DNA from 2 places in the Paenibacillus sp. PvR133 genome. Region 1 is predicted to be linked to the other one. Evidence: riboswitches for the same ligand, from Rfam matches in the RefSeq annotation. Region 1 holds a riboswitch; the other holds the start of a gene.
What was found. A riboswitch is a leader RNA that binds a small molecule or an ion and turns the genes downstream of it on or off. The one in region 1 is predicted to bind FMN.

Region 1 (16,112 bases):
TGATTTCGTCGTTCCGTACAATATTGGCCGTCCGATGGCTTCAGCTCGACCTTTCTCTTCAATGAGCTCCTTGTTGACCAGTGTATGTATGGCCCGCTCGGATTTGACACCCCGAATCTCTTCGATTTCAACTCTTGTAATGGGCTGGCGGTAGGCAACAATGGCCAGCGTCTCCAAAGCAGCTTGAGACAGTGAGGCACGTGCCGGAGAGTATGCGAGCTTTTCAAAGTAAGGTGCATGTTCGGATAAAGTTGCAAGCTGATAATGACCGGCAATACGGACAAGTTGCAAGCCCCTTCCCCCCTGCTCCATGTCCTGCTTCATATCTTCCAAGCACTGTTCAACCAGTTCTTGCTGCTGCTCTACAATGTCGGCGATCTGCTTGGTGGACAACCCTTCCTCTCCTGCGAGAAACAGCAGTCCCTCAATAATTGATTTCAGCTTCAGATAATCCATTAACCCGTAAATCCCCTCTCCACTCCATTACAATATCATCGAAAAGCTTCTCCTGATAACAGAAAATTTGTTTCATTTTCATCAGTTCAAGGATAGCCAAAAAGGTCACAACCACCTCATGCCGATACATATCCTCATGCATCAGCTTGGAGAACAGCAGCCGTCCTCCGTTCCCCAGCATCTCTAACGCCCCGATAACTTGTCGGATACGGTCCTTGACTGAAATTTCGTCTCGATGAACACGGGTTACCGTCGTACGTCGTTCTGCTTTGCGCAAAGCACGCTGAAAGGCCGCGACCAAATCGCTTGCATGCAGCCCATGCACCGGATTTGCGGGTTCAGTGGGCAGGAATGCGCTTAGATCTTCTGGCTCCTTGCCATAAATTAGACTCCGCTCCCACTCACGTTCACTTAGATGGCGAGCAATCCCTTTATATTTACGATACTCCACCAGCTTGCGGACCAGTTCCTCACGTGGATCATAATCCTCTTCCTCATAAAAATCCAAATCGTCATATTCCATCACAGGTGGCTTGGGAAGCAACAATTTACTCTTAATAGATAAGAGCGTCGCCGCCATCACCAGAAACTCGCTCGTAATGTCCAGTTCCAGCTCCTGCATACTGTGCAAAAAAGCCATATACTGATCAGTAATATCGCTAATCGGGATATCCTGAATGTCGATCTCGGCTTTATCAATCAGATGCAACAGTAGATCCAGCGGACCCTCGAATGTTTCCAGCTTGTAGTTTACGACTGTCAATGTGCTTCCCCCTGCCTTACTCCAATCATCATTCAACAATACCTTTCCCTATAGCACTTATGCTCTACGTTATCAATCCCTCTTTCTGTAGTATATACGTCATCGCCTTGCTTAACAATCCAATCCCTTTTCACCTTGCAGTTTATACCGTTCTATTCAGCTATTCCTATAATTAAAATTGCTTGCCGAGATTGGCCATTTCAATCGCAGCCAATGCAGAATCCCAACCTTTATTACCAGCCTTCGTACCTGCTCGTTCAATAGCCTGTTCAATGTTTTCTGTCGTCACTACCCCAAAAATAACAGGCACTCCCGTTTTCAGGCTGCTTGCTGCCACACCCTTGGCCACTTCATTGCAGACGATATCATAATGTGAAGTAGAACCACGGATGACCGTACCCAGCGTAATTACGGCATCATATTTGGCGCTTGCAGCCATTTTTTGTGCAATCAGTGAAATTTCAAATGCACCCGGAACCCAGGCTACATCAATTTCATCTTCCTGCGCACCATGTCGTTGAAGGGCGTCAATTGCGCCGCTTAACAGCTTGCTCGTAATAAACTCATTAAATCTGCCCACCACAATACCATATTTTAAACCGTTCGATACGAGATTACCTTCTAGAAAACGTGCCATGTTTAATCAACCTCTCATAGTTTAATTATTTAGGGACTTCGGATAATACTTCAGATTTACTTGGAACTGAGATGTATTTTTACAATGACAAACGACGACGGTAGTCCACCAAATGCTGAATACTGATCAGCTTCAATTGATGTCGCTTGGCGACCACTGCCAGATCAGGCAGGCGGGCCATTGAGCCATCTTCCTTTATAATTTCGCAAATGACCCCAGCAGGCTTGAAGCCACTGAGTCGGGCCAGATCAACAGCCGCTTCAGTGTGACCAGCACGCTGCAAGACACCACCATCGCGAGCAATCAGCGGGAACATGTGACCAGGCTTGCGGAAATCACTTCCTGTGACTGCTTCGTCTGCCAAGGCGCGTACAGTCAAGGAGCGCTCGGCCGCTGAAATACCCGTTGTTGTCTCCATATGATCTACCGATACCGTAAAGGCAGTACCGTGGAAATCTGTATTTTGCTCTACCATAGGATGCAATTCCAAAGCTTCGGCTCTTTGTCGTGTGATTGGCACACAGACCAACCCGCGACCTTCTGTAATCATGAAATTAATGACCTCAGGCGACGCTTTTTCAGCCAAAGCGATAAAATCGCCTTCATTTTCGCGCTGTTCATCATCCACTACAATAACGACTTTACCGTTTTTTAAATCCTCCAACGCTTCTTCGATGGAATCCAAACGAATCTCTTCGTCATGTTCCAACTCGCCATGCTCTATGACGTTCGCCATTGCACTTGTTTGGCTACCTCTATCCATAACACTTTCCTCCTTATGTCTTGTGCCACGAATGCTCCTAAACAGGCTTACCATTCAATATCAGGCAAAGCCGTGTTTCGCCAAATAGTCCAAACTGAGAGGAGCTTCTTCTACTCTCTCCGCCTCCGCTGCACCTCTGTAATTTAAAAGCTGTTCTACATATTTGCCCAAAATATCACATTCGATATTGACGGTATCCCCCTCACGTTTGGCTTGTAAGGCCGTTTCGGATAAAGTGTGGGGAATAATAGATACGGCAAAGGTATCTCCCGTACGCTGTGCGACTGTGAGGCTGATACCATCAATTGTGATTGACCCTTTGAGTAGAATATATTTAAATAATGTTTGATTTTTAGGCTCAACTTCGAACACAACTGCATTCTGGTCTGATGTCACCCCTCGAATCGTTCCCGTCCCGTCCACATGTCCTTGCACGATGTGTCCTCCGAACCTTCCACTCGCCGTCATCGCTCGCTCCAGATTGACTCGGCTGCCGGATCTCAACTCTTTCAGATTAGTGCTACGAAAGGTTTCCGGCATCACATCAACCTTAAAGTCTTTCGAACCAATCCGTATCGCCGTCAGGCAAACGCCATTAACCGAGACACTGTCTCCTATTTTCAAATCGCCCAACACCACGGAACCCGAAATCCCCAGCACCATCGCTTCACCGCTTTTGGAAATAGTTTGAATGCGACCCACTTCCTCAACTAATCCGGTAAACATGTCTTCACTCCTTTCCACTACATTTCAGTTTATCCCTAATTCATCAGCTATAAGCGCAAAAAAACCCCAGTTCGGATTCAATCCGTCATGGGGGTGATGAGAGTCACATTTGTAGTATACAAGCGCAGTTCATATGCATCTTAAGACGACATGAAATCATAGGTTTGCCAATAGAAAGCATGACTGAGGATACAACCAAATACGCTCAGAACACCCATCAAAAAGAAAGCTTAAGCAAGCTATCGCCCGATGCTGTCCTACAACGAAATAAGCCGTACGCACAATTGGGTATGCTAAAAATCGGCACATGTCACGTCATGCACATGCGCTTCGTATCCTTCTCCCATCCAGACTATACTGTCGGTCCCGGATTTGCACCAGGTCCACCTTCTGCCGATCATTCAGCATCCGGGTCACGGACTAAGCCATGCTGTTTCTCACAAAAACGATCCACAAACATGTCATCACCGCCGGTGGGGAATTTCGCCCCGCCCCGAAGGATCTTGCTCTTATTTAATTGAATTAACATTAAACTTGTTACGTATATTAGCACCGACTTCTAAAAAAAGCAAGTTATCTAATAGAAGCGCCTGCTTTGGTTTTGACATATTGGCTGGAGAGTTCTTCAAACCAGGTTTTATCATTCATATGAAGCGCCAAGTCAATCAGATCGGCCAGTTCCTCGACTCCCAACTCTGTTGCATGATCAAAGGTAATTACGGCTGAAGCAACAGGTCCCCGCCCTTCCTCAGAACATGCCTCATAATCCAGTCGCACATCAACATGTCCGTCAATAAACTCGCATTTCAGAAAATAAATAATTTCACACATTAAAATGGGGCGTACCTGTGTTTCTAACACGCAATCCATCACCTTGGCAGAATAGTGCTGGTTCGTCAGCGTGAATTTGTGTTCTGTCGCTGCCAGCGATGCCCGTCCAAAATCGTCCGTAAATTTTAGTTCTACTGGCTTGATGTTCATAACCTTAGGGATCTGCTTCTTTATAATTTCGATTATTTCAACTGTATTCAGCTTAATCATTACCTGCACCTCATTGCATCTTAAAATTCAGAAGAAAACTTTTTAACGTGCCTCTTATAGGCCTCCACTCCTATATCGGAAATCATTACCTGTTTTTTTATGCTTGAACCCATAAACGACAAAAAAGATTCTTTGCGCAATAAGCGCAAAGAATCTTGATCGAACCACTACAGTAACAGCGGCTAACAATGCTAATCGATGATTATGCAAAAAACAGAATTATAGCTCTGAAATTTCATGTTTCTTTTTCAGGGTAGTCCAGCGACGCTCAATCTCCTGCTCAAAGGTAGCCAGCGTAGCCTCTTCCTTGAGAAGATGCTTCGTTTTACCCATTAATTTCAACCATTCTGCAGCTGGAATCCGTTTTCCCTTGTCTTCCGGATTATACGTAATCGTCGTACTGCCTTGCTCTATTTCGTACAAAGGAAAGAAACAGGACTCGACTGCGGCGCCCACAATGCTGGTGCCCAGTCTGTCTTCGGATTTCCAATTCAGCGGGCAGGCGCACAGGATCTTACCATAGGCCGTACCCACGTTGTTCGCATACCATTGAGCTTTGGCTGCTTTACGCAGCATATCCTGCGGATGACTTTCAGCTGCTGTAAAAGCATACGGAATGTTACAAGCAGCCATGATTTGCACGGTATCCTTGTGATGCCCTTGCTTTCCTTTTTGCATTTTCCCTACACCCGACGTACTGGTCATGTGACCGAGCGGAGTGGAGTACGATTGCTGTGAACCTGTATTCATGTACCCTTCGTTATCATATTCCAACATGATCAGCTTATGATTACGCAGAGCCGCACCAATCGCAGAACCCATACCAATATCCATCCCACCGTCACCACTGATCATGATAAAGGTCGGATCGTCCGACATCTCAATTTCATTGCGGCGCTTCATTTCCATATAAGCTTCCAGCGCTCCCGAAAGTGTAGCGGCCCCGTTTTGAAAAAGATTGTGGATCATCGGTTGTTTGTGTGATGTATATGGATACCCTGTCGTCGTCACATATACGCAGCCTGTCTGGAACAACACGACAATATCCCCTTCAATACCTTTGAAAAACAGTTCCAGCGCAGACAATGCCCCACATCCTGGGCAAGCCCCGTGACCTGGTGTAAGACGGCGTGGTTTGGTTGTCAACGACCGCAGGGGTGGTACCTTGACTTTGAGCTTCCCGGTCGCCTCGTCCGGCGTAACCTGAATCAGACCCGTACGGTATGCATTGCCACGTGGCGGTTGCATAACTTGCGGCATCACCTTGTCCGGTGAACCCGGATTAATTCCGTAATAATCAAAGGGCTTCTCGGCTCGTCCGGCCTCTGCCGCCTCAATCGCAAGCTGGAAGAACGCCTCTGCATCTTCCGCATAAAAATCCTTGCCGCCCAAGCCAAATATACGACTCAACACGAGTGTCCGGTTCAGCGGGTCCTCCTGCAAGGCCGCTTTAATTTCATGCGTTAAATTACCGCCGTCTGCCCCATACGAATCTGCACGTTCACCTACCAGCAGCGCCTTGACATCGCGTAATGCTTCCCGCAGTTGTGCGGCTGGGAACGGTCGGATGATATTCGGACGTATCACACCAGCTTTAATCCCGCGCGCGCGGAGTTGATCCGCCACATCCTTGGCTGATTCAGCCGCCGAATTCAACAGGAATACCGCGACCTCAGCATCCTCCATATGATACAGATCCAAAATCGGGTATTCCCGACCGGATAAAGCGGCATATTCTGCTGCTACCTGCTCATATACTCCTTCTGACAGCTTCAGTGCTTCGGATAGCTGAACATGATTATTCGTCAGGTCATCACCGTTCATATGCGCACCCACGGTAACAGGATGATCAAAATCCGTAATATTCGGATAATTCAAGTTCGGGTTAGGACCTACAAAACCGCGCACGGTCTCAGCATCGGCAAAATATTGCACTTTACGTTTTTGATGGGACGTATAAAAACCGTCATATGCGACCATTACAGGCAGCCGAACATCGCTATGCTCTGCGATTTTTAGTGCCATGATGTTCATATCATACACAGCCTGTGGTGTACTTGCCGTCAAAATGACCCAGCCTGTATTCAAACCATAGTACAGGTCCGAATGATCCCCGCGAATATCCAGGGGACCACTAACAGCTCGTGTCACCAGATTCATAACCATTGGAAAACGGGTACCTGACTGAACAGGTAACTGCTCCAGCATGTACAGGAAACCTTGCGAACTAGTGGCGTTCACAACCCTCGCTCCCGCTGCGGCAGCTCCATAACAAATCCCTGCCGATCCGTGTTCTCCGTCTGCTGCAACCAGCTTAATATTATGCTGACCTCTCGTTCTCATCTGATCCAGATATTGCGCTACCTCGGTAGATGGAGTAATCGGGAAATATCCCATCATATGATAATTAATCTGCGCAGCCGCCGTAGCTGCCATTTCATTACCGGATTCGAACGTTGTCACTTGCGCGGCGCCTGTCTGTTTGAGTTCTTCCTCCAGTTTTGCCATTACGCACGCCCTCCTTCATATGCCGGAAATTGGTGGGCAACTCGATTCTGTTCCGCCCATCCCCATTGTTCGCGACGCGAGCTTAATGCCCCCGACGGGCAAATATCTACACATTTCAGACATCCTTTGCAATACTGGTAATCAATTCCTTGCAAAAATGGCATCATTCTTCCGCGTTTGTCTGCTTGCTCTTCCCATACAAAACAGTAATCCGGGCAAATCGAATCACACTTGGCACAATGGGTACATTTATCAGCTTCATATTCAGGCACATATCCCTGACGTGAACCACTAACATCTCTCGTCATGCTGTTTCCCTGAGTTGCAATAACGCCCCCCAGTAGTTGGGTTTCGTATCCCAGCAATGGCTGCGGACGTTCAAAAACCCGATCCTCTGCGTCATCAGTAACCGGATATACGTGCAGTTCCATTTCATCATAACCACGGTTAAACGTACGCAGATTAGGTTCCACTAACAGTGGATTTTTCTTTTCAAAGGTACTGCGTATAACCGATCTCATCGCTTCCGGGTCCAGGAAATCACAGACACGGAACAAGGCACCGAGCATGGACGTATTTAGTTTGGTTCGCTCTTCCAGTGCGATGCCCATCGCATCCACCACCGCTAATGTACCGGATACCAGTCCCAAATCAGCCCGTATTTCTTCTGCTGGACGTGTGGAATTAACCACTACAATCCCATCCGCTGGCAGTCCGCTGATTACATTTACCGTTTTGTATAACGTTTCATGGAAAATGCCTACCACATGCGGTTGCTCAATCGGACTGTGATCCCGAATATCGACCTCCGGCTCACAGAAGCGGACGAAGCTTTTAACCGGAGTTCCCTTTTTTTCCGAACCGTAGGACGAAAAATTTGAAGCATTCAGCCCCAAACCAAGCACCCCGGTTTCGGCCAACATTTTGCCAGCCAGATTAGCGCCGAGTCCACCAATGGATTCCAGCCGGATTTCAAAAAATCCGAGTCGATTTGTGCGCGTTAAAATAGACAATGTGATAAGCCCCCTTCTTTTCCAATCCTTACTGAGTTTGAATACTCATATAAAATAAATGGAAAATGCATTCTTATGAGAAGGCTATCACAACACTTACTTTTCGAATGTGATCTTACGCACTGTAATGCCTACGTGATTGCGAAAATCAATAAACCGTCAAACAAAAGACAACAAAAGCCGCCCTGTCCAAAGACAGAACGGCTTAGGTGCAACGCTATTTAAAAAAGATCATGTAATTAACGGTAAAATTACACGTCAAATACTTTAACCTCTTTCATTTTGTCGCCTTGTTTTACAGCATCAATGAATTCCATACCTTTGGTTACTTTACCAAATACAGTATGTACTCCATCTAAATGTGGTTGTGGAGCGTAGCAGATAAAGAATTGGCTGCCACCTGTGTTGCGACCTGCATGAGCCATGGACAGAACGCCTTTGGCATGCTTTGTTGTATTCGTAGCTGTTTCACAGTCAATCGTGTAACCAGGACCGCCTGTACCGTTACCGATTGGACAACCACCTTGAGCCACAAAGCCCGGAATGACACGGTGGAAGCTCAAACCGTTGTAATAACCGCTGTTTGCCAGCTTTTCAAAGTTAGCAACGGTGTTTGGAGCTTCTTCTGGGAAAAAGTCAATTTCGACGATACCGCCGTTTTCAAGATCTATTCTACCTTTTTTCATTGTTTGTATCTCCTTTTCAACCTGTTTTGAGAACTAAATAACATCAAGTTCCAGTTTACTATGAATTGCCGCGCTTAGCAAAGTCTTGTCCAAAAAAAAGGGCCATTGTCCCCGGTGTATTATTACCGACTCAATGGCCTGCTTGATCTTACAATGCTAAAATCAGGACGAAACCGTAATCTTGGCGTTAGGCTGAACCGCCGGACTGGCTTGATCACGAATCAAGCGCTGTGGCACAACATCGTTGCGTACGATATCCTCGTAGGTTTCCCGACGCACCACCAACTCGGCCTCACCGTTGTTGACAAATACAACTGCTGGTCGACGTATTCGGTTATAATTACTCGCCATCGAGTAATTGTAGGCTCCGGTTGAGGCAACAGCGAGCAAGTCGCCGCTATTTATACGAGGTAGTTCTACATCCCAAATAAGCATATCGCCGCTTTCGCAGCATTTGCCCGCAATGGACACCGTCTCTTCGTTCGTATCCTGCGCTCGATTAGCCAGCATCGCTTCATACTTGGCCTGATACAGTGCAGGACGTGGATTATCTGTCATCCCGCCATCTACCGAGACATATTTACGTACCTGCGGAATATCCTTGATGCTTCCTATCGTATATAAGGTCGTGCCTGAATCGCCTACAATACTGCGTCCCGGCTCAATCCAAATTTCTGGAAGTTCATCGTAAAGTCCTGAAAAATAGGTTTTCACCGCTTCGCCGATAGCCTGCACATAGGTGGATACTTTCAGCGGTGTGTCCTCCTCTGTGTAGCGAATGCCAAATCCCCCACCCAGATTAATCACTTTGAAAGAAAACTGAAGCTGTTCTTTAATTTCTCTGGAAAAAGCTGCAACCCGTTCAGCAGCCATTTGAAAGCCATTCACTTCGAAAATTTGCGAACCGATATGAGAATGCACCCCTAACAGGTTAAGATGGTTCAGCTCGATAGCCTGTTCCACTGCTTGGCGTGCTGTACCATTCCCAATGTCAAAGCCAAATTTCGAATCTTCTTGACCTGTGGCCATATATTCATGCGTATGCGCCTCAACCCCTGGTGTAACACGCAGTAAGATATTCACCTGCTGTTCTTTCTCGGAGGCAAGGGCCTGCAACAAATGCAACTCCATTTCGCTATCAACGACGAAGCAGCCAATTTGCGCATCTAACGCCATTTCAATTTCTTCCGGTGTTTTGTTATTGCCGTGAAAATGGATTCGCTCTGCCGGGAACCCTGCTTGTAGCGCAGTAAACAATTCTCCACTGGAAACTACGTCAAGCGACATTCCTTCTTCAGCAGCTAAAGCACACATCGCCATAACACAAAACGCTTTGCTTGCATAAGCAACTTGAAACTTCAATCCGGTTTCACGAAAAGCTTCTATGAATTCCCGGCAGCGCCGGCGGACTAACTGTTCGTCAACAATATATAGCGGCGTGCCAAAACGCTCTTTCAAAAGCGTTGTATCACAACCGCCGATCTCCAAATGTCCATTGCTGTTAATTTTACTGCTTCCATGCAAATACATGTTCTGGCGCCTCTCTTTCTGGAACAAGCTAGTCATATTCCATCGAATGTTTACACCAGTATAGCAAAAAAAACATCAAGAACAATGGATTTTTATGCAGATCATTTATATTAATGCTCCTGTCCATTGCCTGAGTTCGAATCTGTGTCGGCATCCGTATGGGGCATACGCGTATTGTCCCTCGTTTTGTTAGATGACGGGCGGTTAGGCGCATCTAGTACAGGCATACGGAACAAGATGGAAGCTAACGCTTTGGCATTAAAAGGAATGAACGGCCACAAATACGAAGAATTATATGACCGATGCAGCGTCAGCATCAAAATGATCAGTGTCGTACCCACGACAAAGCCCGGTACGTGAAAAATTGCAACAGCAACCAGCAGGAATAGTCGAATCAGTCTATTCGCCAACCCCAGCTCATAGCTCGGTGTTGCGAACATTCCTATGGCAGCGACAGCCATATACAGCACGACCTCATTCACGAAAAGTCCCGTCTTAACCGCTATATCACCGACCAGAATCGCTGCGATCAAGCCCATAGCGGAAGCCAGTGGTGTCGGAGTATGCACAGCCGCCATTCGCATAAGATCGACCCCTAGTTCTACAATGATAAACTGGGCAATCAGCGGAAGATGTGCTTCCTTTTGAGGACCAATAAAATCAAGAAACGCCGGTTTTAATTCGGGATTGATGACCATTAGCAGCCACATCGGAAGCAGAAACATCGAGGCGAATATACCTATAAAACGTACCCAGCGCAAATAACTTCCCATAAAAGCGGTTTGCCGATTCTCTTCTGCATGCTGACACAAGTCAAAAAAAGTGGTAGGCAAAATCATCACGCTGGGTGAGGTATCGACGAAAATAACGAGCCTTCCTTCCATGATATGCGATGCCACGACATCTGGTCGCTCCGAATATCGTACTAATGGATATGGATTCCAACCTTTATTGATAATAGTCTCCTCTAATTGCTTGTCGGCCAGCGGAATACCATCCAAATTAACATTTTTAATTTTGTCTCGTACAGTATCCACCATCACCTTATCCACAATATCGTCAATGTAACCCAAACATACGTCTGTTCGGGTTCGACGTCCGACCTGCATAGCCTCAAATTTAAGCCCTGGGTCCCGCAAACGCCGGCGCACCAGACCTACATTGGTAAGCATTGTTTCAGTAAACCCGTCGCGAGCACCGCGCACAACCCGCTCCAAAGAAGGTTCCTCCGGATTACGCACCGGGTAATTACGAGTATCCAGAATAAGGGAAAAACGCTCGCCTTCCATGAAAAAGGCACTCAGTCCCGTCAGCACCTTGTTAATGACCACAGACATCTTATCCGTCTTCTCCACCTGAATATGTGGAATAAAATTTTCAAAATACGCTTGTAGTCCATCCGAAGAGAGATCATCCGGCGTCAGATAGGTGAGCCGCTTTAGCACTTCAAGCATGATCTGATCCTTCGCAAAGGAATTTAGGAACAGATATCCGGTATGACGCCCACCCAGTGTCATTTCCCTGAATACTACATCAAAGGTCTCCCCCAAACCTAATACTGTTTCAAGTGTATTCTTATTATCCTTCATCCTCGGCGATATATCATCTTCGGCCTGCCAGTAGCGAACGGACTCCTCTACGTTATCAGACCGCTCACTCTCTTTTTTGTGTTTAAAACGTGCTGATTCCTGCGCCTGCTTTTTCTGCCATGGACTCAACTCTTCTCCGCCGGTATGGTTTTCCTTTCCAATTCCCCCGTCTTCTTGATGCTGCTCCTGATGCTCTTGATCCGCTCTGTGATCCATATTCCTTGCCCCCTTCGCTTTCGTTGTTAACGGTTGTATACAAACCAGTCAAATAAGGAACCTGTCACCTTGCCAAGCACCATTGCCATCAACAGACCGAGCATATACACGGTCATGTGGAGTCGCTTGGCGAGTATAGGCAGGAGATTCAATACCTCCGTTAGAGCCGCGGCGAGCAAGCCAATAAACACTCCGCAAAATAACCCAGGTATCCATGTAAATATGCCCGGTAGTGGCAAGCAAATGTTCCAAAAATCGACCACAGTTCCCAGTACTGAGCCTACAATCATTGCCTTTTCGTATGCACGTGATTTTTTATACGTACGGGTAAGTTGTGCTAATCGCGGCATGATATCCAGCACAATAAAAAAAGCAATTACACCGCTACCCACCGCAAGGCCCCCAGCAATACCTAAAATAATCTGAAGTGCAGCCTGTACAAATATCATGGTTTCTTATCCTTTGTCTGCAGAAGGGCCATCTTTTCATATTCCTCTGCCACAACATACTGATCCACATTTTCCTGATACAGATACATTTCCACCTCCAGCGGCGTCGGCTCCTCGTTCCAATTTTTCTTGAACAAGTGATTAAAAAAAACGATCATGCCAAAGCCGATGCCGATCGAGTAAGCAATTTGAAACAGGTACGGATGCTCATCCTTATGTCCCGTAATCATCTCCACAATCCGAACCTGTACCTCCATCATGCTAACGTCGGCATGAAAATTCATAATTGTCAGCGCAGAGCCAAAAAACAGAAGCACCCATACCAAAACAAACAGTATTTTGGACGGCTTACGGGGTTTCTCCACAAGTTCCACAAGTACATGCGGCTTCCCGAGAGATTCAACTACGACCCCCGGAATATGATCTCTAATTTTTGCTATAATCTGCAGCATGTCTATCAGTATCAGATTACCGTCCTGGTGCTGCGGCCGCTTGAGAACAAGCTCAAGCAAATCCTTTTCCCATTCAGGATTAGTCAGCAGTTGGGCTACATCACCCAAATGTAAATCCTGCCCTTGTATCATGCGGACACGGCTGCGGAGCCGCAAGTAGACAATAGGAGCTACTGTAGGAGCCGGACTATGAGTCATCCGATCCCCTCCTTATCCTCGTAATTATCGATTAGTATGGAACGAAGCAAGGAAACCTATTCTGTGTATTGTCTTTTATCCCACGCAAAAAAGAGTACCCCTTGCCATTAAAATGGCTTTGGAATACCCTTTAGTAATACGTAAGCATAAGGATGTCACTAAGATCCTGACTGTTATTATTGGGCAATCTGATCGCGGATCAGTTGTAAAATCTTTTTTTCCAGCCGTGATACCTGCACCTGAGAAATACCAAGCCGACTCGCAACCTCTGATTGAGTCTGATCCCGGTAGTAGCGCAGGTACACAATCAACCGCTCCCGCTCAGATAGTCCGCCAATGGCCTCATTGAGTGCCAGCTTGTCGAACCATCTTTCCTGTGATTCGTCAGCAATCTGATCCATAAGTGTAATCGGATCACCGTCATTTTCGAACACCGTTTCGTGAATTGAAGTAGGCGGCTTATTGGCCTCCTGCGCAAAAACAACATCCTCCGGTGTCACTCCCAGCTCATCAGCAACTTCCTTGACTGTAGGCAGGCGGTTGAGTCGTTTGGATAGCTCGTCCTTCATTTTGCGGACCTTATTGGCCGTTTCCTTCAAGGAACGGCTAACCTTGAGTGTACCGTCATCACGCAGAAACCGTTGAATCTCACCGATAATCATCGGTACTGCATATGTTGAAAATTTGACTTCGTAGCTGAGATCGAATTTATCCACCGATTTTAACAAGCCGATGCAACCAATTTGAAAAAGATCGTCAGGTTCATACCCCCGGTTCATAAAGCGCTGCACGACAGACCAGACGAGCCGGATATTACTATTGACCAGTGTCTCACGAGCCTCATTATCACCAGATTGACTCAGTGCAATAAGCCGCTTGACTTCCGCATCCTCCAAATAGCTGTGCGAAGTTTTTTTTCCTCCTGCTTCCATAGGATCAACTCCTAATTATATAAAGCTTTCTTGGATTCAATCCTTTTCTTCATCCGGACCGACGTGCCTCCGCCCGGCTCACTGACTGCTTCAAACTCATCCATGAAATTTTCCATAATCGTAAAGCCCATGCCGGAGCGTTCCAATTCAGGTTTGGACGTATATAGAGGTTGCTTGGCTAGCTCTATATCCTCAATTCCTCGCCCTGCGTCCTCAACAACCAACGTGATCACGTCCGCTTCAATCCCAACTTTGATCGTTACGACACCTGACGGATCGCTGTCATAACCGTGAATAATACTGTTTGTCACCGCTTCAGACACCACGGTTTTCAAATCGCTCAGCTCATCCATTGTGGGATCAAGCCTGGAAATAAAGGCCGCGACAGCCACACGAGCAAATGCTTCATTCTCCGATTTGGCAGCAAACTGCAAGCTCATGAAATTGTTTCCCGTGCCTTCTCTCATGACACAACCTCCAGTTCCGTGAGCGCATTTCCCTCATTGTCATATATGGGCATGATTTTGAACAGCCCTGACATATCCAGCAGTCGGTGTACTGGCGGATTGACATCACAGACTGCCATTTTTCCGCCCTTTTGCTTGATCAGTTTGTACCGTCCCAAGATAACGCCAAGGCCAGAGCTATCCATAAACTGAAGATTCTTCAGGCTGAGCACAATATGCTCGCATTGCCGGCGCTGAATCGCCTCGTCCATTTGCATACGGACCATGTCCGACGTATGGTGATCAAGCTCCCCAGACAGCCTTACAATCAGTACCCCCCGGTGATGCTCCATTTCAATTTGCAGGTTCATGCTTACTCACTCTCCTCCCGGTCTTGGACAAGGATTTCTACGTAGCCGCAGACGATTCCTGCCCTCCGACAAAACTAGAAGAAAACCCCGTAAAATCTACAAAGAAAATAGGTTCGACATGGTACGTTTAAACAATTTCCACCATCCGGCCTTTTCGATAGCCACAGGCGAAGTGATATTAAACTCCTTAAGCCGTTGTCCATCCTGATAGACGACCAGCTTACCGATTGGGTCACCAGCCCGGACAGGAGCTTTGAGGCTTGGGGCCAGTTGCAATTCATGACGCAACGTTTGTTTGTTGCCACCTTTTTTCACCAGTACACTGTAAGAACGGTCAGCCTGAATTTTCAGCTCTGGCAATACGCCTTTTTCAACTTTTACGCTGCCCAGCAATTCACCCGGCTTGTATATGGATTTCATTGTATATTGAGAAAATGCATAGTCGAACATGGAAGATACTTCATTGTTGCGTATCTTCGTATTTGGCTCCCCGAGCACCACAGCTACGACACGCAAGCCATCACGCTTCGCAGTAGCGGAAAGACAGAACTTTGCTTCTGCCGTATAGCCTGTTTTCAGCCCGTCTGCTCCAGTATAGAAACGGACAAGCTTATTCGTATTCACCAGCCAAAAGGGTTTGACTGAGGATTTGCGCAAATAGTCCTGATAGGCTCCCGTATATTTCGTAATTTGCGGGTATTTCAACAACTCTCGGCTCATAACCGCAATATCATGCGCAGAAGAATAGTGATTCTCTACGGGTAAACCGTTGCAATTGGCAAAATGCGTATCCTTGAGCCCGAGCTGCTGCACCTTCGCATTCATCATCTCGACAAAAGCCTGTTCAGATCCTGCAATTTTCTCAGCCATCGCCACAGAGGCGTCGTTGCCGGAAGCCATTGCAATTCCCTTCAGCATCTCATCGACCGTCATTTCTTCACCGGGCTCCAAGAAAATTTGCGAGCCTCCCATTGAAGACGCATATTCGCTGGCCCGAACTTTATCGGTCAGCTTGAGCTTGCCATCTTGAATAGCCTCCATTGTCAGCAACATCGTCATAATCTTGGTGATGCTCGCTGGAGGAAGCTTTTCACGACTGTTTTTTTCATAGATGACTGTCCCCGTATCTGCATCCATCAGGATCGCCGAGAGAGCCTCGGGAGCCAGCTCAGCCGCTGATCCCTCTTTGGTTTTGCTTTCAGGTCTGCTTTCTTCGGCCCAACCGCCGACAGGGACAACAGTCATGGCTACCAGGCAAGCCAGGATGAACGCCACCACTTTTTTCTTCACAATCGGTTCCCTCCTCAACATATTGGCGTAAAGCACCGGAGCCCAT
Region 2 (16,112 bases), 2.0 Mb from region 1:
AGTCATTTTTGGACAGCCATATCTTTTGTCTCACCAGCGCATGGCTGTTGTAATTCGCTGCCACATCAAACACATAGGATTTATCGTCGGTAGCCAACTGACGGGAGGCATCGCCGATAATGCTGCGAACCAACGTTTCATATAAATATACTTGACCCTGATTGTTTGGCCAGTCGCTTTTGAAACGGAAGCTTTTGTTCAGGCTGGGTGTCAGTACAAATACACCCTCATCATTACGAAGCACAATTTGCGTAACATCCTTTTTCTCGTTCGTCATGGCAATTCGGTAATAGGACGGCTTGCGGTAGGAAATATCAACCTTGTATTCCTGCGGCGTGTCGCCGGTATGCAGCGTCATCAAAGCTGTACCGTGGTAGCTGTTCAGGTCGCTCACCACGTCACTCAAATCTTTAACCACATCGTCCGCGCTCTTCTTGCCGCACCCGGCCAGTAGCAGCGTTACACACATGACCATGGCAAGCATCCATGAAATCCGGCGCATGTCATCAACCCCTTCAGCACATGTTTTAAATGAATTAGTACATGTCTATGAAGGACTTGTTCGATTTATGCAGACTGGCATGACAAGCTTGAACGTATCCTTGTGTAATGCTATAAAATCTTTTGGAGAGTGATTATAAATTCATACAGAAAATACAATGAAAAACCGATCAAAACCACGCCTGCACTGATCGTAACCCACTTGATGGCGGTTCGATTCATCGCTTTTCGTGTTGTCGCAACAAGGGCCATCAAGCCTAAATCATGGATAAGAATACCAAACAAAATACCTAAGCCAACAATCAAGAATTGACTTGTATTTGACCGATCAAATGAGCTTGCCAGCACAGTTCCAACTCACCCAAAACACTAAATTTCCTGGTGAAACAGCTACAAGCAGCCCATTTTTATAGGAAGAAAATAATGATTTCGTCTTTTTCTCTCCTTCTAGCGCAATATCATGATCCGCATTTTTAATGCTGTCGTACCCCACGTAGCACAAAAAAAGGGCTCCAACGAACCACATAATCACTTGTACAACAGGTAATGACAAGACTGAGGCCAGACCAAAATATAAACCAATGATTAATAACAAATCGACGGTCATCCCCCCAAGGCCCACAATCCATCCATGCATGAATCCATTCTTTAGCCCTTGCTTCGTCATTTCAACCGTAATTGTACCTACAGGTAGTGCTATAGAGAAACCTAGTAAAACATATGTATAAACAATGCCATTTCAAAACCCCTTTCAAATGTATAAAAATGATATTCTATACCTTAAAAAATGGCAAATCAATAAAATTTGAAAAACCTGAAATGAGCTAAGAACACATGAGAATTATTTTGTACAAAATCGGATTCATTGACCAAGTTTGTCCATTGAGTATTGAGGGTCCAGCGCTTATCATTGCTTTTGTGATAATAATTCTCATTTACAAAATTCTGAATCATTCTATTATACGGAGGTTGCTATGGTCAACAAGAACTCGACAATCAACAAAAATTCTACTCGACAATACACTGCTCTGATCTGCCTTTTCTTTCTTATGGGGGCATTGCTGCTGGGATGCGGCGCATCTGACAATCAGACTGCAAGCAGCAACACAACAGCATCTACAAAAACATCGGAAGCTGCCACAACTCGTGACTACACAGACTATAAGGGACATACAGTGAACATTCCCACGACTCCTGTGCGCATTGCTTACTTCGGAGAAAACTATGGGGATCTATTGGTTTTAGACGTAAAAGCTATAGGTACATCGACTTCTATGATTGAAGGCAAGGTTTATGAGAAGCAGGTTCAGAACGTGGCCGATCTGGGGTTCCCGATTAATTTGGAAAAAACCTTGGAACTACAGCCTGACCTAATCATTACCGCCGATACAGATGAAAAACAATACGCAGCGTTAACAAAAATTGCACCTACAATTATGTTCGATACCTTTGCCCCGTTAAACGAACGTTTGCTGCATCTCGGAGACATTGTGAATAAGAAAAAGGCTGCTGAAGATTGGCTTGCCCAATATAAAATAAAGGAAGCGGAGATGTGGACCAAGCTTCACGCAGAGGGTGTTAAGGCGGGGGAAACTGCTTCAGTGTTTACCTACTATCCTGGTGACCGTTTATTCGCAATGGGACGGACAGGACTGTCACAAATACTGTATGAAAAGAATGGTTTCAAGCCTACTCCTCTTATTCAGAAAGCACTGGATGAGGACAAAGGATTTGTACAAATATCTCAGGAAGTGATCGGACAATACGCTGGAGATCGGATTTTCATACTAAGAACACCAAGTTCAGAAGCCCAACAATCCACCGAACAGTTAATGAAAAGCAAGCTGTGGCTCCAGCTTCCTGCTGTCAAACAGGGACGTGTGTACACTCAGGATATTGGCAAAACTGAAAGTGATGCTTCCACTCGAGAATGGCTGCTGGAGGAATTGCCCAAGCTCATCAAATAAAAATTGGAGAAGCTTATCGACACTTGTTGATAGGCTTCTTTTTTGTTGAACCTAAAGGAGGTATACTTATACATACATGATAACCATTCTCAATAAAAGGAGCAATACCGTGAACCAGTCTCCGTCGTCCGTATATCCTCCCCCATTCAGCTCACTGCTTTTTCATTTTAAAGAAATTGCGTTGGTTGGTGAGCCTACCGATGAATTATTATCACGTCCCAATTCATATCACTGTCTTCTTATATTCATCGGTGGGACAGGTATGGTGGACATTGGCCCAGAGCAGTATCTATCCCATACAGGTCATGGGTATTGGCTAGCTCCAGGTGAATCCTATCAAATCGCTCCCCTGAATGGAACTGTACCCGAATACTACAAAATCACGTTTGAGGTCATCGCTTTGCCATCAGAACTACAAGCGGACATGGCCTTGGCTGAACACGCAGCACGTATGCCATCCCTATATCATGAACCTGTCCTGCCGGGACCGCGCGAATACATTGCCTCCTCTTCTTCCTCCAAACTTATTCAGTTGACTGAAGAGTTATTTCATAGTACCCAACAAACGGTACAGCCGCATAACCAAACATCTGTATTACGGCAGCAAATCATGTTTCAAGAGTTGCTCTTGCTGTGGCAGGAAGACCACACCCATATTGATCAAAATAATACCTCTAATCCGGCATTGCCAGCATCGGTGGAAGGTACCCTTTCATATATGGAAAACCACTATGAAAAGCCCATTACCGTCAAGCAGCTCGCTAAACAAGCGAACGTTTCCATATGGCAATACTCCCAATTGTTTCGTACAATTACAGGCAAAAAGCCGCTGCATTACCTCACTGAGCTGCGCTTGAACCATGCCAAGCGGCTGCTGCTGGAATGCAAACGGCCTTTACGTGAAATTGCCCGTCAGGTTGGTTTCTCTGACGAATATTATTTTAATCGACGGTTTAGGCAAATGACCGGGATTCCCCCTGGCAAGTACGCACTTTCTGTCTCCGGTTCTGTGCGCGTCAAGGATTGGACGGGTCACCATATTCACATTCCGCGCCGAGCAAGCCGCATCATCTATCATGGAGAAACGATGGGCGATCTATTGGCATTAGGGACCAAAGCCATCGGCGGAAGTCTGCGACTCAGTGAATACAGCGTCTATAAACATCGTCTTGTGAATGTCGCCGATGTGGGCCTTCCACTGGATATTCGCTTGACCAGCGCTCTTGATCCCGATCTAATTATCATCGCCAATTCGGATGAACAGGAATATGAGCGCATTGCCAGTATCGCTCCCACCGTCACCTTCAACTCCTTCGCCACGCTGGAGGAACGGATGCGTACACTTGGCGCCTGGCTCGGTAAGGAGCGGGAGGCCGAACGCTGGTTGTCTACCTTTACAGCCCGCAATCTGGCAATGTGGCAGCAGCTCGGTACGCAAATCACAGCCGGAGAAACGGCCTCCGTCTTCATCTTCGATCATGGTGATCGGCTCTTTGTCATGGGGATGTCCGGATTCTCGTCGGCCCTCTACCACCCACAGGGCTTTCAGCCCGTTGAGCCGATCCAAAAGGTGCTCGACGCGGAACAAGGCTTCGCAGAAATAGATCCGAACGAATTGCCTGATTACGCCGGGGACCGCATTTTTATGCTTGTCCCAACAGCTCCAGAATCCAAACGTACGCTGGAACGTATGATCAGCAGCCCTCTCTGGCGCAGTCTTCCTGCTGTACGTCAAGGTCGGGTATATTTCGTAGAAGCTGACCGCTGGAACTGGAGCGATGCCATGACCCGGCAAAAATTGCTTACTGCACTGCCCAAACTGCTCGGCACTTCATCTTAAGAAGTTGCCATTTTTCTAAAGATACTACATTAGACCTTGAATGCTCCCATCTGCCTCCAGCGACATATGCTCAGCTGCTGGGGATTTGGGCAAACCTGGCATCGTCATAGTATTGCCTGTTTCCACGACCACAAAGCCTGCCCCTGCGGACAAAGAAACGCGGGACACGTGAATGGTAAAGCCCTCCGGTGCACCTAGCAGAGAAGGTTGATCTGAGAAAGAATACGGCGTTTTGGCCATGCATACAGGCAGTTGTCCAAAACCAAGCTGCTCCATACCGGCCAACGCCCGTTTGGCCGCAGGAGTGTAAGCTACCTCTGCCGCACCGTAAAGTTCCTTCGCAATGACACTAATTTTCGCTTGCAAATCAAGTGTATGCTCATACAATGGTGCAAAATGGGCTTTGTCCTCCTGGAGCAGGTTGAGCAGGCTTTGGGCTAGCTTTTCTCCCCCTTGGCTTCCCTGTGCCCACACCTGTGACAGCTCTGCGGGTACACCCAGCTTGCGGCATTCCGAGAATATTAGTTCCAGCTCGGCCTCGCTATCTGTTACAAAATGGTTGACCGCTACCAGTACTGGCACGCCAAACTTTTGCAAATTCCGTACATGCCGGTTCATGTTGGCTAATCCAAGTTGCAATTGCTCCAGATTTTCTGCGTCCAGCTCATTTTTAGCTACACCGCCGTTATATTTCAGCGCTTTGGCGGTTACGACCAACAGAGCCGCATCTGGCTGCAAACCGGATTGACGGCACTTGATGTCAAAAAACTTTTCTGCCCCCAGCTCAGCCCCGAATCCAGCCTCCGTGACGACCACCTCTCCCAGCTTCAGGGCTAGCTTCGTACCGATCAAACTACTGCATCCATGCGCAATATTCGCAAAAGGTCCGCCATGCACAATAACTGGAGTTCCCTCCAACGTTTGCACCAGATTGGGTTTCAATGCTTCCCGAAGCAGCACAGCCATACCTTCCACCGCATGTAGTTCCTCAGCTGTTACCGTTTCGCCATCTTCGTTATAACCAATCACCATCCGACCCAATCGCACTTTAAGATCGTCCATATCTTCACTTAAACATAATACCGCCATCACTTCTGAAGCCGAGGTAATCAGAAAGCCACTTTCTCTCACCGCTCCATTACCTGACCCCAATCCGGTCACAATATTTCGTAAACTCCGGTCGTTCATATCGACAGCGCGTTTCCACACGATCCGCTCCGGTTTCAACCGCAAAGCATTTCCATGAAACAAATGATTATCGATCATCGCTGCCAGCAAATTATGCGCAGCTGAAATCGCGTGAATATCACCTGTAAAATGCAGGTTAATGTCTTCTGCCGGAACAATCTGGGCTTGTCCTCCCCCGGTTGCTCCTCCTTTCATGCCGAAGCAAGGGCCAAGGGACGGCTCACGCAACGCAGCAACGGTTTTATGCCCCAGCGCATTCAGCGCCTGTGACAGCCCGATGGTTGTCAGCGTTTTTCCTTCTCCCGCCGGTGTGGGATTCATCGCCGTAACCAGCACCAGCTTTCCATTCGGGCGATCCTTTAACTGCTCCCACAGGGACGGGTTCAGCTTCGCTTTATATTTTCCATACGTCTCCAAATGTTCTTCTTCAATTCCTGCTTCTTTGGCTATATCAATAATCCTCTTCATCTTTCGTTATGTACCCCCCGTTTTATAAGTCTGACTGATGGTGCCAAACCCTGTATCGTTTTATTTTACCAAAGTGTGCCGCTTATTGCGCTATGATTCATTTCATCGCAAGCGTTGCTATCATGTGAGTTATAAAAAAAGAGCATTCCCCGCCCGCATGGACTTTGGTGGATGCTCTTTTGATACGTCTCGTTTAACAAGCAGCTCTCAAATTAACCTGCAAAGTTAGCAGCGTAATTTTCAGCAATAAATCCCTTGGAAATCAGGATAGCTTGGGATTTCTTAGTAGCAGGACCATAGCCTTGGGACAGCAGATCATTAATATGTAAGCGGTTATAAATGAAGCAAAATACAAAGTTGGACGCCCCACTCGTAAGGATCGATACCAGAAAAATAATAACTGCCCACTTCCAATCCCCTCTAAACAACGCAGGGAAAAAACCGAAAAAGAGCGTAGTCCATGAAAAACCTACTTTGCGTTCCTTGATCATTCCAGTTTTATTTCTTAATTTAATCTTCATTTACCCCTTACCTCTCTTTATATAGTCTTTTAGAACTATATTAGATTATATAGGACAGAGGGAATAAATGGAACTTAATTTCGGTAAAATCATAAATTTCTCAAATACTCTCTAGTTTATAATGCTTTTCTAGCATTTCTTTAAAAACATCAACAGGGTACTTGTATTCAACAGTTTTGAAAACAATCCGGTTATTCCACTGGTTTTTTTCCAGCTCGCACCCATGCTCCATATCCAGTTCCTTCATGATAAAAATAATCTCATCCAAGGTTCCCATTACACTATGACTATTCGTCGTCGTAGCCAGCATCTGCTCGCCTTCCTGTGTGTATGCCTTTACAATCTGTTCATCAAAGCATTCACTGATCATTAATTCCTTCAAAGCTTGCACAAAAAGAACTGGCAGGTTGTTGTACTGCGATTTTTTGATCCCAAAAAGCGTGATGCTTAAGCGGGATATATCATGCATAAACACTATATTTTTTCTTCGATTAAGTAAAAACAAGCTGGCATGCCAACTATTCAAAGGCGGATAAATATCAACTTGAAGTGGTTCAGTCTCCCATTCCTTCAGCAGTTTTTGTGTTCCTCGTATAACAAACATCGTTGCTCTCCTTTATTGACGGTCCTGTACCGCAGCGTGATTCGACATACCTAATCTCTCACATGAGGCATGTCCCGGATATTATAACACCGTATTCCAAACATCCGATTATAAACTCTTTCAGTATAATATAGGGGAATGATATATTACCAGACACATTAATTTTCCCTTTGGATATTTTTTATGGAAATCCCCTCCACTGCTCTATATAATTCAGGTACAGTTCGTCACGCGAGCTTAATCTAAAAATTAGGGGTGTTCCACACCTATGTCACAACATATTTTACTTATTGAAGACGATCTATCCATCGCCGAAATGCTACTCAAAGCACTCACTAAGGAAGGATACAGTCTAACCACTGCCTATGACGGGGAAGAGGGGCTTCTTGCCTTTGAACGTCATACCTATGATCTGGTACTGGTGGATTTGATGATGCCGAAGGTGGACGGTATGGAGGTGATCCGCCGAATCCGTACCCACAGCGCCGTACCTATTCTGATTATGTCAGCCAAGGACAGCGATGTGGATAAAGCGCTTGGACTGGGCTTTGGGGCAGACGATTATGTTGCCAAACCTTTTTCAATGCTGGAAATGACCGCTCGTATTCAGTCCGCGATCCGCAGATCTACTACATATGCCCGTCAGCAACAGCAGGAGGAACAGCCGCAAGCACAAGTTTTGACCTACGGCAGTCTGCGCATTGATTTTGATCATTTTACAGTCATACGCAATGAAAATGAAATTCAGCTAACAGCCAAAGAGTCCGATATTTTGAAGCTGTTTGTAGCCAATCCGAATCGAGTATTTACAAAAGCACAATTATACGGATTTATTTGGAAAGACGATTATATGGGCGACGAGAACGTGATTAACGTCCATATTCGCCGCCTGCGCGAGAAAATCGAAGAAGATCCCTCTCATCCTGTCCACATTAAAACGCTATGGGGCATTGGCTACAAATGGGAGAATGGTTGATATGAACATCGAAAACATTTCTCAATGGATTATCGTCCTCATCATGTCAATCGTTATAGTATGGCTTTGGCGGGAGCGTGTGGCCTATAAGCGCAAAATAAAGGATATCCGAACCCTACTAGAGCGGATCGTGACGGTGAATCATGCGGAAAAACTGCTATATGTCACAGGTGACGTTGAACTGCAACGACTCATGACGGAAATTAACCGACTACTGGACTTGAATCTCAGAGTGTCTGCAGATTACAACCGTAGCCAAATCGCTATGCGCAAAATGATTTCGAACATTTCCCACGATCTCAAGACCCCGCTTACGGTTGTGCTTGGATATGCCGAGATGCTGGATGGCGATCCGACTATTTTGCCAGAAGAACGTATAAAGCTGCTATCCAAAATTCATCAAAAGACAAGCGAAGCGATTGAGCTGATCGGCAGCTTTTTTAGCTTGGCGAAGCTGGAGGCTAATGATACGGATATTCCGTTGACTCGACTGGAAGTGGGAGAACTGTGCAGACGCAGCATTTTGGAGTTTTATGACCTGCTGACCGCACAGGGATTTACTGTGCATATTGAGATCCCGGAGCACCCCATTCATGCCTTGGGGAACGAAGGAGCGATTGCGCGGGTGCTGAACAATCTGATCTCGAATGCCATTCGCTACGGGGCAGATGGACGGACGCTAGGTCTGGCTCTATCGGAACAGCAGGATACGGTGCGTATAGAGGTATGGGATCGTGGCAAAGGCATACAGGAATCTGAGCAAGATAAAGTTTTTGAACGCATGTACACACTGGAGGACTCCCGCAATAAGGCGGTACAAGGCAGCGGACTGGGCCTTACGATTGCCAAACGCCTGGTTGAAGCGATGAACGGAGAAATTCAATTAACTAGTAGACCATATGAGCGGACGGTCTTCTCTTTTACATTGAAGAAAATCAACTATTAGTCGAACTAAACATGCTTAACTTAATAAATTTGTAAGAATCACGAAAGAAAAATGAACATTTCGCCCTTTATCCTTGAATTATCAGCAGTATACGAAGGGAGAACACCCATGACTTACGTAATACGTACACATCAGTTGACAAAGGCCCTGAAGGGCAACGAACTTGTAGCGGGAGTCAGTATGAATGTGCGCAAGGGAGAAACCTATGGCTTTCTCGGTCCTAACGGGGCAGGCAAGACGACGATGATGAAAATGATTACGAATTTACTCAAGCCGACATCGGGTGAAATTGAATTATTCGGTGAGAAATTAACGCCAAAATCGTATCATCTGCTCGGACGGATGGGTTCGATTATTGAATACCCGATTTTTTATGACAGGCTGACGGCACAGCAAAATCTCGAACTTCATTGTGAATATATGGGCTACTATAATAAGCAGGCTGTTCGGGATGCCCTGGAATTAGTGAATTTGCGAAATGTAGATGACAAGCCGGTAAAGGATTTTTCGCTAGGAATGAAACAACGTCTCGGGATTGCGCGCGCTATTGCGACTAAGCCAGAGTTACTCATTTTGGATGAACCCATTAATGGTCTGGACCCAGTGGGAATCAAGGAAATCCGCCAACTATTCCACATGCTATGCAAGGAATATGGGATGACCCTGCTCGTGTCCAGTCATATTTTAGCGGAAATAGAGCAGATTGCGGATACGGTAGGCGTGATTAATCACGGACGACTGATTGAGGAAGTATCGATGGAGCAGGTGCGGGAAACCAATACGGAATACATCGAATTTACGACCAACGATTGTAAGAAGGCGGCCTACGTCCTCTCCCATCATTTGAGCCTGAATAATATAAAGGTGATAAATGAACAGAGTATACGTATTTACGATACAAATGTACCGCAGAAACAAATTACGAAGACGCTCATCTTAAATGATATAGAGGTGGATTCCATTCATCAGAAAAGCAGCACGCTGGAAGACTACTTTTTTCGCCTGTTAAACGGAGGTGATCTCCATGCTTAAATTGATGCAGTTGGAGCTGAAAAAATTTCATCTGACGGGTTATATCCGTTCAGCACTGATCGCCAATGCATGCATTCTTGGGCTGCTCTGTGTTATTGCGCTGGAAAGTCAAAGCGAAGGAATACCTGAATTCACACAGTACACTCAACTATTGGATCTAATAGACAATTTTGTAAGAGCTACATTTATTGTGTTTGCTTCCGTTCTCCTATGCCGCTTTATCGTCGGGGAATTTAAGTCCAAATCGATTACGATCTTGTTCATGTATCCGATTCATCGTCAAAAGCTGATGATCGCCAAACTCTTAGTCGTATTACTGTTCACGTTCTTGTCCATTATTATTTCGGAAATAATCATTACGGCTGCTATTCATCTGCTCAACCAGTTTGTTTTGATTGTACCGGATAACCTTACTCTTTCGATACTGGGTCAACAATCAGCACGGACGTTAATCAATGCCGTTGCTGCCAGCTTTATGGGATTGGTTCCGCTGTATATGGGGATGCGAAGATACTCTGTACCCACCACCATTGTGACCTCAATCCTGATTGTAGCATTGCTTTTCTCCAATAATAACGGCGCTACCCTTAGCTCCATTGCCCCCGTGCAAATCGGCTTCTCTATACTGGGAATGCTTGTGGCTTATGCGGCGATTCGAGGTATTGAGTATAAGGATATTACCTCGTAATATGTAATTTCGTAGAGCGCTTTCAAAAAACAGATGAAAATCATTGTTCGATATACACACATTTTTCACTGGACTTCATTCTAAAACAGGTATATCCTATAGGAGAAATTAAAAACGGAATAAGGATCTTCGGGGTAGGGTGAGATTCCCAACCGGCGGTATGGCTCATGGAGCTAAGCCCGCGACTCTGTATCTGGCAACAGGATACGGACTGATTTGGTGAGATGCCAAAGCCGACGGTAAAGTCCGGATGGAAGAAGATCGAAATATCAACATGCCGCGAAGTGGATGAATACTGCGTTATTGGTTTTGCAGTAACTTCATTTAACTTGCGTAAAGCGGCAAGTTTATTTGATCAACCCCCGTCTTGCATGGCCTTTCGCCATGGACGGGGGTTTTTGTGCCACCGGTCCTGTATTCGCAAGGAGCTAATTGAGTATGAGTCAATCTTCTACTGTACTAACATCCAAAGGTTTTGATCGTAGCTCCCACATGAAAAGTGGTTTTTGGCTGGTCGCAATTGGAGCAGCCTTGTGGGGCGCAGACCCGCTGTTTCGTATTATTTTGTTAAAGTCATTTACCTCAACACAAATTGTACTAATGGAGCATGTGCTGCTTTTCCTCGCTCTGACACCGATGTTGTGGAAGCATCGTGAGGAGCTCAAAGCGGTACGGCTTCGTCAAGTTTTCGCTATTTTGTTCGTCTCGTGGGGTGGCTCGGCTCTGGCCAGCGTAATTTTCACCATGGCACTCAGCAATGGTGATTTGAATGCTGTACTCTTACTCCAGAAGCTTCAACCCTTGGTCGCTATTATTCTAGCTCGTATTATTTTGAAGGAAATGTTGCCGCGTCATTTTGGATTATTAATTGTCGTCGCTCTGTTCGGGACGTATCTTCTGACCTTCGGTTGGTCGCTCCCCTTCGGACATGTTCGTGATTTTGTCCAGGTCGGTAGTCTACTTGCACTCGGTGCAGCAGTTCTGTGGGGCGGTTCGACAGTCATGGGAAGTTACTTGCTTCGTTCAATGAAATATGAAACGGTAACCTCCCTCCGCTTCATGGTCGCGCTCCCTCTGCTGATTGTCCTCACCTCTGTAGAGCATGCGCCATGGAATATGCCTGCCGGTACATGGGCGGGCGCAGCTGTGATTATCAATCTGCTATTGCAGGCATTGCTTCCGGGTCTTCTTAGCTTATTGTTGTATTACAAAGGCTTAAGTACGACCAAAGCGTCTTATGCTACGATGGCAGAATTAAGCTTTCCCATGGTTGGTGTCGTGATTAACTGGATCGCATTTCAGCAAATTGTCACTGTAGCGCAATTGACTGGTTTTATGCTCATCTGGATTACGCTCTTTATGATTTCACGTCAGCAAAAAAATTAACAGTTCAATGTCCCTTTCATGACTTACCCAAGCCAAATCGTGAAGATGCTTTTGCATCTCTGATTTGGCTTTTTATGTATTCGTATTCATATAAATCATAGTTCTTTAGACCTATTTTCCGAAAAAAGTGTCTAAAACAAGCAATTATTCCTCGTTTCTCAAAGATTACATCTATAAAATTCGTCGGTTTCTGTCGAATAAAACAATGTAGTGATCATCAGACACAGAGGAGCAATAACTATGACTAAAACAAAACAAACAGTTCCGTGGTGGAACAGGTTTCTCAAGCAGTTTTATTTAATGAGGACAAGATTAATAATATCTTTTTTGGCTGTGTTATTGATTCCGAGCGTACTTATCGGGTACTTTTCCTATCAGGGGGCTACGACACAACTCAGTCAGCAAATGGGCGGTTCCGTATACACGAATCTGTATCTGATCCGAAGCAATGTCAATCAGTATGTAGCGCCCATTATGAAAGACCTGGACGTGCTTACCACTGAAATCAAATCTGATTCCATTGGTACCAACCAAGAGGCCCTTCAGAAAAAGTTGGATGTCATCGTCAAGGCTCATCCCGAGCTAGATGCCGCGCTTCTCGGCAATGCGAAAGGGCAATACATACGTTCGCCGAAAAAACAGGAGGACGATTATGACCCCCGGGAGAGAAAATGGTACAAAAATGCAATGCTGGAAAAGGGCAAGGTATTCGTCGGTGTTCCAGTTGCCAGCGTCACGACAGGGAATTTAGTCGTTAATATATCGGGAACGCTGGAGGACGGTGAAGGAGCTGTTTCATTGGCTTTGAATCTGGACAAGATGGGTGAAAGTCTGCAGTCTGTTAAGATTGGTGAACGCGGAGGACTCATTATTGTTGATTCTGAACATAAAGTTGTATCTGGGACTGGAACAGCCTTTAACAAGGCAGGCAAAAAACCTGCTGACGCCATAGAGGGACTTCCCGAAGTGGCGACAACCGTCGAAAATGATACTCCTTCCATGTCGCAAATTCAATTTATGAATCGAGATATGCTGGCCTTTACACTTAAGGACCCTCTCACCGGTTGGAACATTATCGCACTGTCGGATCTGGAGGATTACAGTGATGCAGCCCAACCGATTCTGAAGCAAAGCCTGATTGTGATTGTCATTTCCATACTTGCCGCTGCAATCATCATTGTGCTTATGGTCCGCTCGTTCTTAATTCCGCTGCGCAAGCTGCAAGCAGGAACACGCATCGTCCGTGACGGAAATCTGACCGAACGTGTTAATCTATCCAGCAAGGATGAGTTCGGCGAACTGGCACAGAATTTTGACCAAATGACGCATTCCTTGCATACGATGGTTTCCGAGGTCAATCAAACGTCCTCCCGACTTGCTTCCTCTTCTCTGATGATCAAGGAAAGCACAGAGCAAACAACGGAGTCCGTACAACACGTAGCGGAAACGGTTATGGAATCCGCAGAAAATGCAGCCACCAGCGCCGAGGCATCCGAGCAAACCGCTAATGCCGTTGAAGAAATGGCGAAGGGTGTCAGCACCATTGCCGAATCGGCAAGCTCCATCGTGGATTCAGCAGGACAAACCGAGCATGATGTGGCTCAAGGCAGTCAAATGATCAGCCATGTGCGGACACAAATGGACCGTATTCTGGAAGCTGTAAGCCAAACAGCTAGCCTGATGGATGAGCTATCCCAGCTCTCAGACGATGCGAAGCAGATGAATACAGCTATTGCCGCCATTGCCAAGCAAACCAATTTGTTGTCTCTGAACGCGTCTATTGAAGCTTCCAGAGCAGGCGAAGCCGGGCGTGGATTTGCCGTAGTCGCTATAGAGGTACGCAAGCTGTCTGAGCAATCCAAGGAAAGCGCGGATTCCATCAGTCAGATCATTACTCAGATGCTCGATTTGATTCAACGCTCCACCGCTACCATGAACGGTAATGTTCGTAACCAGGTAGGTGAAGGATTACGTATTAGCCAAGATGCAGAAGGTGCATTTACGAATATTGAACGCTCTACATCTCATATCGTGGAACAAATTCAAAGCGTGTCCGCTGCGGCTGAACAAATCTCAGCCAGTACAGAGGAAGTTTCCGCTACTGTCACCCATTTGGCTAGTCTGTCTCGCAATTCGGCGGACAGTTCGCAGACAACATCTGCTGCCGCTCAGGAGCAAATGGCAGCTATGGAGGAAATCGCATCTTCGTCTCAGGAGTTGTCCAACATGGCGCAGGATTTGCAACAGCTGGTTAAGCGATTTAAGATTTAACTTACACATTGCATCGTTGCAATTTCATGCAAGTAAGAATGAACAGCAATACATCTTATGACTAACAAAAGCCTTCGTCCGTATACAAATTACGGGCGAAGGCTTTTTACATTAGAGTTCTTAGGATGCTCTCTCTCTTGTCTACTTATAGGGTCATCTGACCGATTAACTGACGGCGTCTATCTCCTTCGGGGTCGTGCTCTACCTTAATATCCTGATGGAAAATAGCTGTAGTCCGCTCTTCCCTGTCGTACATTGGCCAAGCCCCCTCCGACAGCACAGGCTTCCCATCACGTGCAAAAGCAACCCATGCCTGCTGCATAGCTTGAGCCAGCTTCTGCATCGACGGTTGAATCTCTAATCCAAGCTTACCTAGCAGCTCCAGATTATCGAAAACAAACGCAATTTCGGCACCGTGAACCGCTTGTCCAAAGGTAGGATGCCCCGGCAATGTCCAATCAAAACGATACATCCATACAGGCGTATGCGCCGACTGCGCAACAGCAAGAGCCAACGCAGGACGCCAAAAAAATAGATCAGTCAACATTTGCGCCTGTCCCTCAATCGTAACCGGAAATGGTTCTATCAGGTCGCCGATGTCTGACATGCCCGTCATCATCTCCAATGCCTGACTCGCTGTTGACTTGTTCATTAGATGGGATTCTTTTCGGATGAAATAGGCCCCCTCATGCAAGTTCGTTCCAATCAAAACGGATACCTGCTTTGCTGAACCTTGCGCGATTGCAGACAGCGGTACATCTGGCAAGGTCACACCGTCCACGACAGGTTGATAGATCATCGCCATCCCTGGTCCGATGACTTCATGCGTCTTCGCCATAGCTAGCATCAGCGCATCTGTCGGCAGTGTAAACAACCGTTCTGGATGCTGAGTGTCCACACCCAGCTGCTGCAGATACACAGCCGTCACTTGTTCAGCCTGTGAAGTTGACAATACCTGCGACGCACCACTCTGCAAAATCGCACGCTGGAACAGTCCCTCAGCTGCTGGCATCGCCAATAAAGCGGCAATACTCATCGCCCCTGCCGATTCACCGAACACCGTTACTTCGTCCGAGTTACCGCCAAAGGCAGAGATGTGATCCCTAACCCATTCCAGCGCAGCGATCTGATCCAGCAGTCCCGCATTAGAGGTCAGGCCATCTCCCTTTGGAGTCAGATGCAAAAATCCTAACGGCCCCAATCGATAATTGATCGTAACAACCACAACATCGCCATTCTTCGCCATGCGTTCCCCGTCATATAAAGGTATAATCCCGGACCCCGTGACAAAGGCACCGCCATGAATCCACACCATCACCGGGCGTCCCTTCTCAGGTGCCTTCGAAGCAGGTGTCCAAACGTTCAGGTATAAGCAATCCTCTGACTGCTTAGGCGGTTCCACCAGATTTCCAGTCATGCTTTCAGCGGATGGCATAGGTTGCGGACAGATTGGCCCAAAACTCGTCGCAGCCCGTACACCCTCCCAAGACTCCAAAGGCTGGGGCGCGTGAAAACGTAGTTTTCCAACAGGAGGCTGTGCATATGGGATACCTTTCCATACATGATATCCATTCCCCGTTTCCCCACGTAATTGACCTAAACGAGTATGTACTGTAATACTCTCCATCATGAAGCCTCCTTTATTTCGTATGTTCAACACAACGGTATAATATCAATCTTTACATATCTCTATTATACCCTTTGCACACGGCCAAACCAAAAAA

Region 2: linked by a shared signal. The riboswitch ahead of JOE49_RS12125 (DMT family transporter) and the one ahead of ribE (riboflavin synthase) in region 1 are both predicted to bind FMN.

What each region holds. Positions count from the first base shown of each region.
Region 1 is NZ_JAFIBS010000001.1:4,756,735-4,772,846, forward strand. Features, by position in the region: gene scpB (SMC-Scp complex subunit ScpB) at 1-456, opposite strand, end outside; gene JOE49_RS20855 (segregation and condensation protein A) at 425-1,219, opposite strand; gene ribH (6,7-dimethyl-8-ribityllumazine synthase) at 1,392-1,856, opposite strand; gene ribB (3,4-dihydroxy-2-butanone-4-phosphate synthase) at 1,936-2,619, opposite strand; gene ribE (riboflavin synthase) at 2,680-3,345, opposite strand; FMN riboswitch at 3,677-3,850, opposite strand; gene JOE49_RS20875 (IDEAL domain-containing protein) at 3,919-4,386, opposite strand; gene JOE49_RS20880 (thiamine pyrophosphate-dependent enzyme) at 4,606-6,894, opposite strand; gene JOE49_RS20885 (2-oxoacid:acceptor oxidoreductase family protein) at 6,894-7,907, opposite strand; gene JOE49_RS20890 (peptidylprolyl isomerase) at 8,159-8,593, opposite strand; gene lysA (diaminopimelate decarboxylase) at 8,756-10,123, opposite strand; gene JOE49_RS20900 (spore germination protein) at 10,234-11,928, opposite strand; gene JOE49_RS20905 (stage V sporulation protein AB) at 11,955-12,377, opposite strand; gene JOE49_RS20910 (stage V sporulation protein AA) at 12,374-13,027, opposite strand; gene sigF (RNA polymerase sporulation sigma factor SigF) at 13,204-13,959, opposite strand; gene spoIIAB (anti-sigma F factor) at 13,971-14,426, opposite strand; gene spoIIAA (anti-sigma F factor antagonist) at 14,423-14,776, opposite strand; gene JOE49_RS20930 (D-alanyl-D-alanine carboxypeptidase family protein) at 14,873-16,066, opposite strand.
Region 2 is NZ_JAFIBS010000001.1:2,770,809-2,786,920, reverse strand. Features, by position in the region: gene JOE49_RS12180 (outer membrane lipoprotein-sorting protein) at 1-502, opposite strand, end outside; partial or broken gene JOE49_RS12175 (LysE family translocator) at 613-1,168, opposite strand; gene JOE49_RS12170 (ABC transporter substrate-binding protein) at 1,476-2,468, shown strand; gene JOE49_RS12165 (ABC transporter substrate-binding protein) at 2,578-4,308, shown strand; gene JOE49_RS12160 (formate--tetrahydrofolate ligase) at 4,333-5,964, opposite strand; gene JOE49_RS12155 (hypothetical protein) at 6,177-6,485, opposite strand; gene JOE49_RS12150 (DUF6933 domain-containing protein) at 6,586-7,089, opposite strand; gene JOE49_RS12145 (response regulator transcription factor) at 7,358-8,065, shown strand; gene JOE49_RS12140 (sensor histidine kinase) at 8,067-9,011, shown strand; gene JOE49_RS12135 (ABC transporter ATP-binding protein) at 9,120-10,043, shown strand; gene JOE49_RS12130 (hypothetical protein) at 10,036-10,731, shown strand; FMN riboswitch at 10,853-10,997, shown strand; gene JOE49_RS12125 (DMT family transporter) at 11,170-12,117, shown strand; gene JOE49_RS12120 (methyl-accepting chemotaxis protein) at 12,358-14,388, shown strand; gene JOE49_RS12115 (carboxylesterase/lipase family protein) at 14,534-16,015, opposite strand.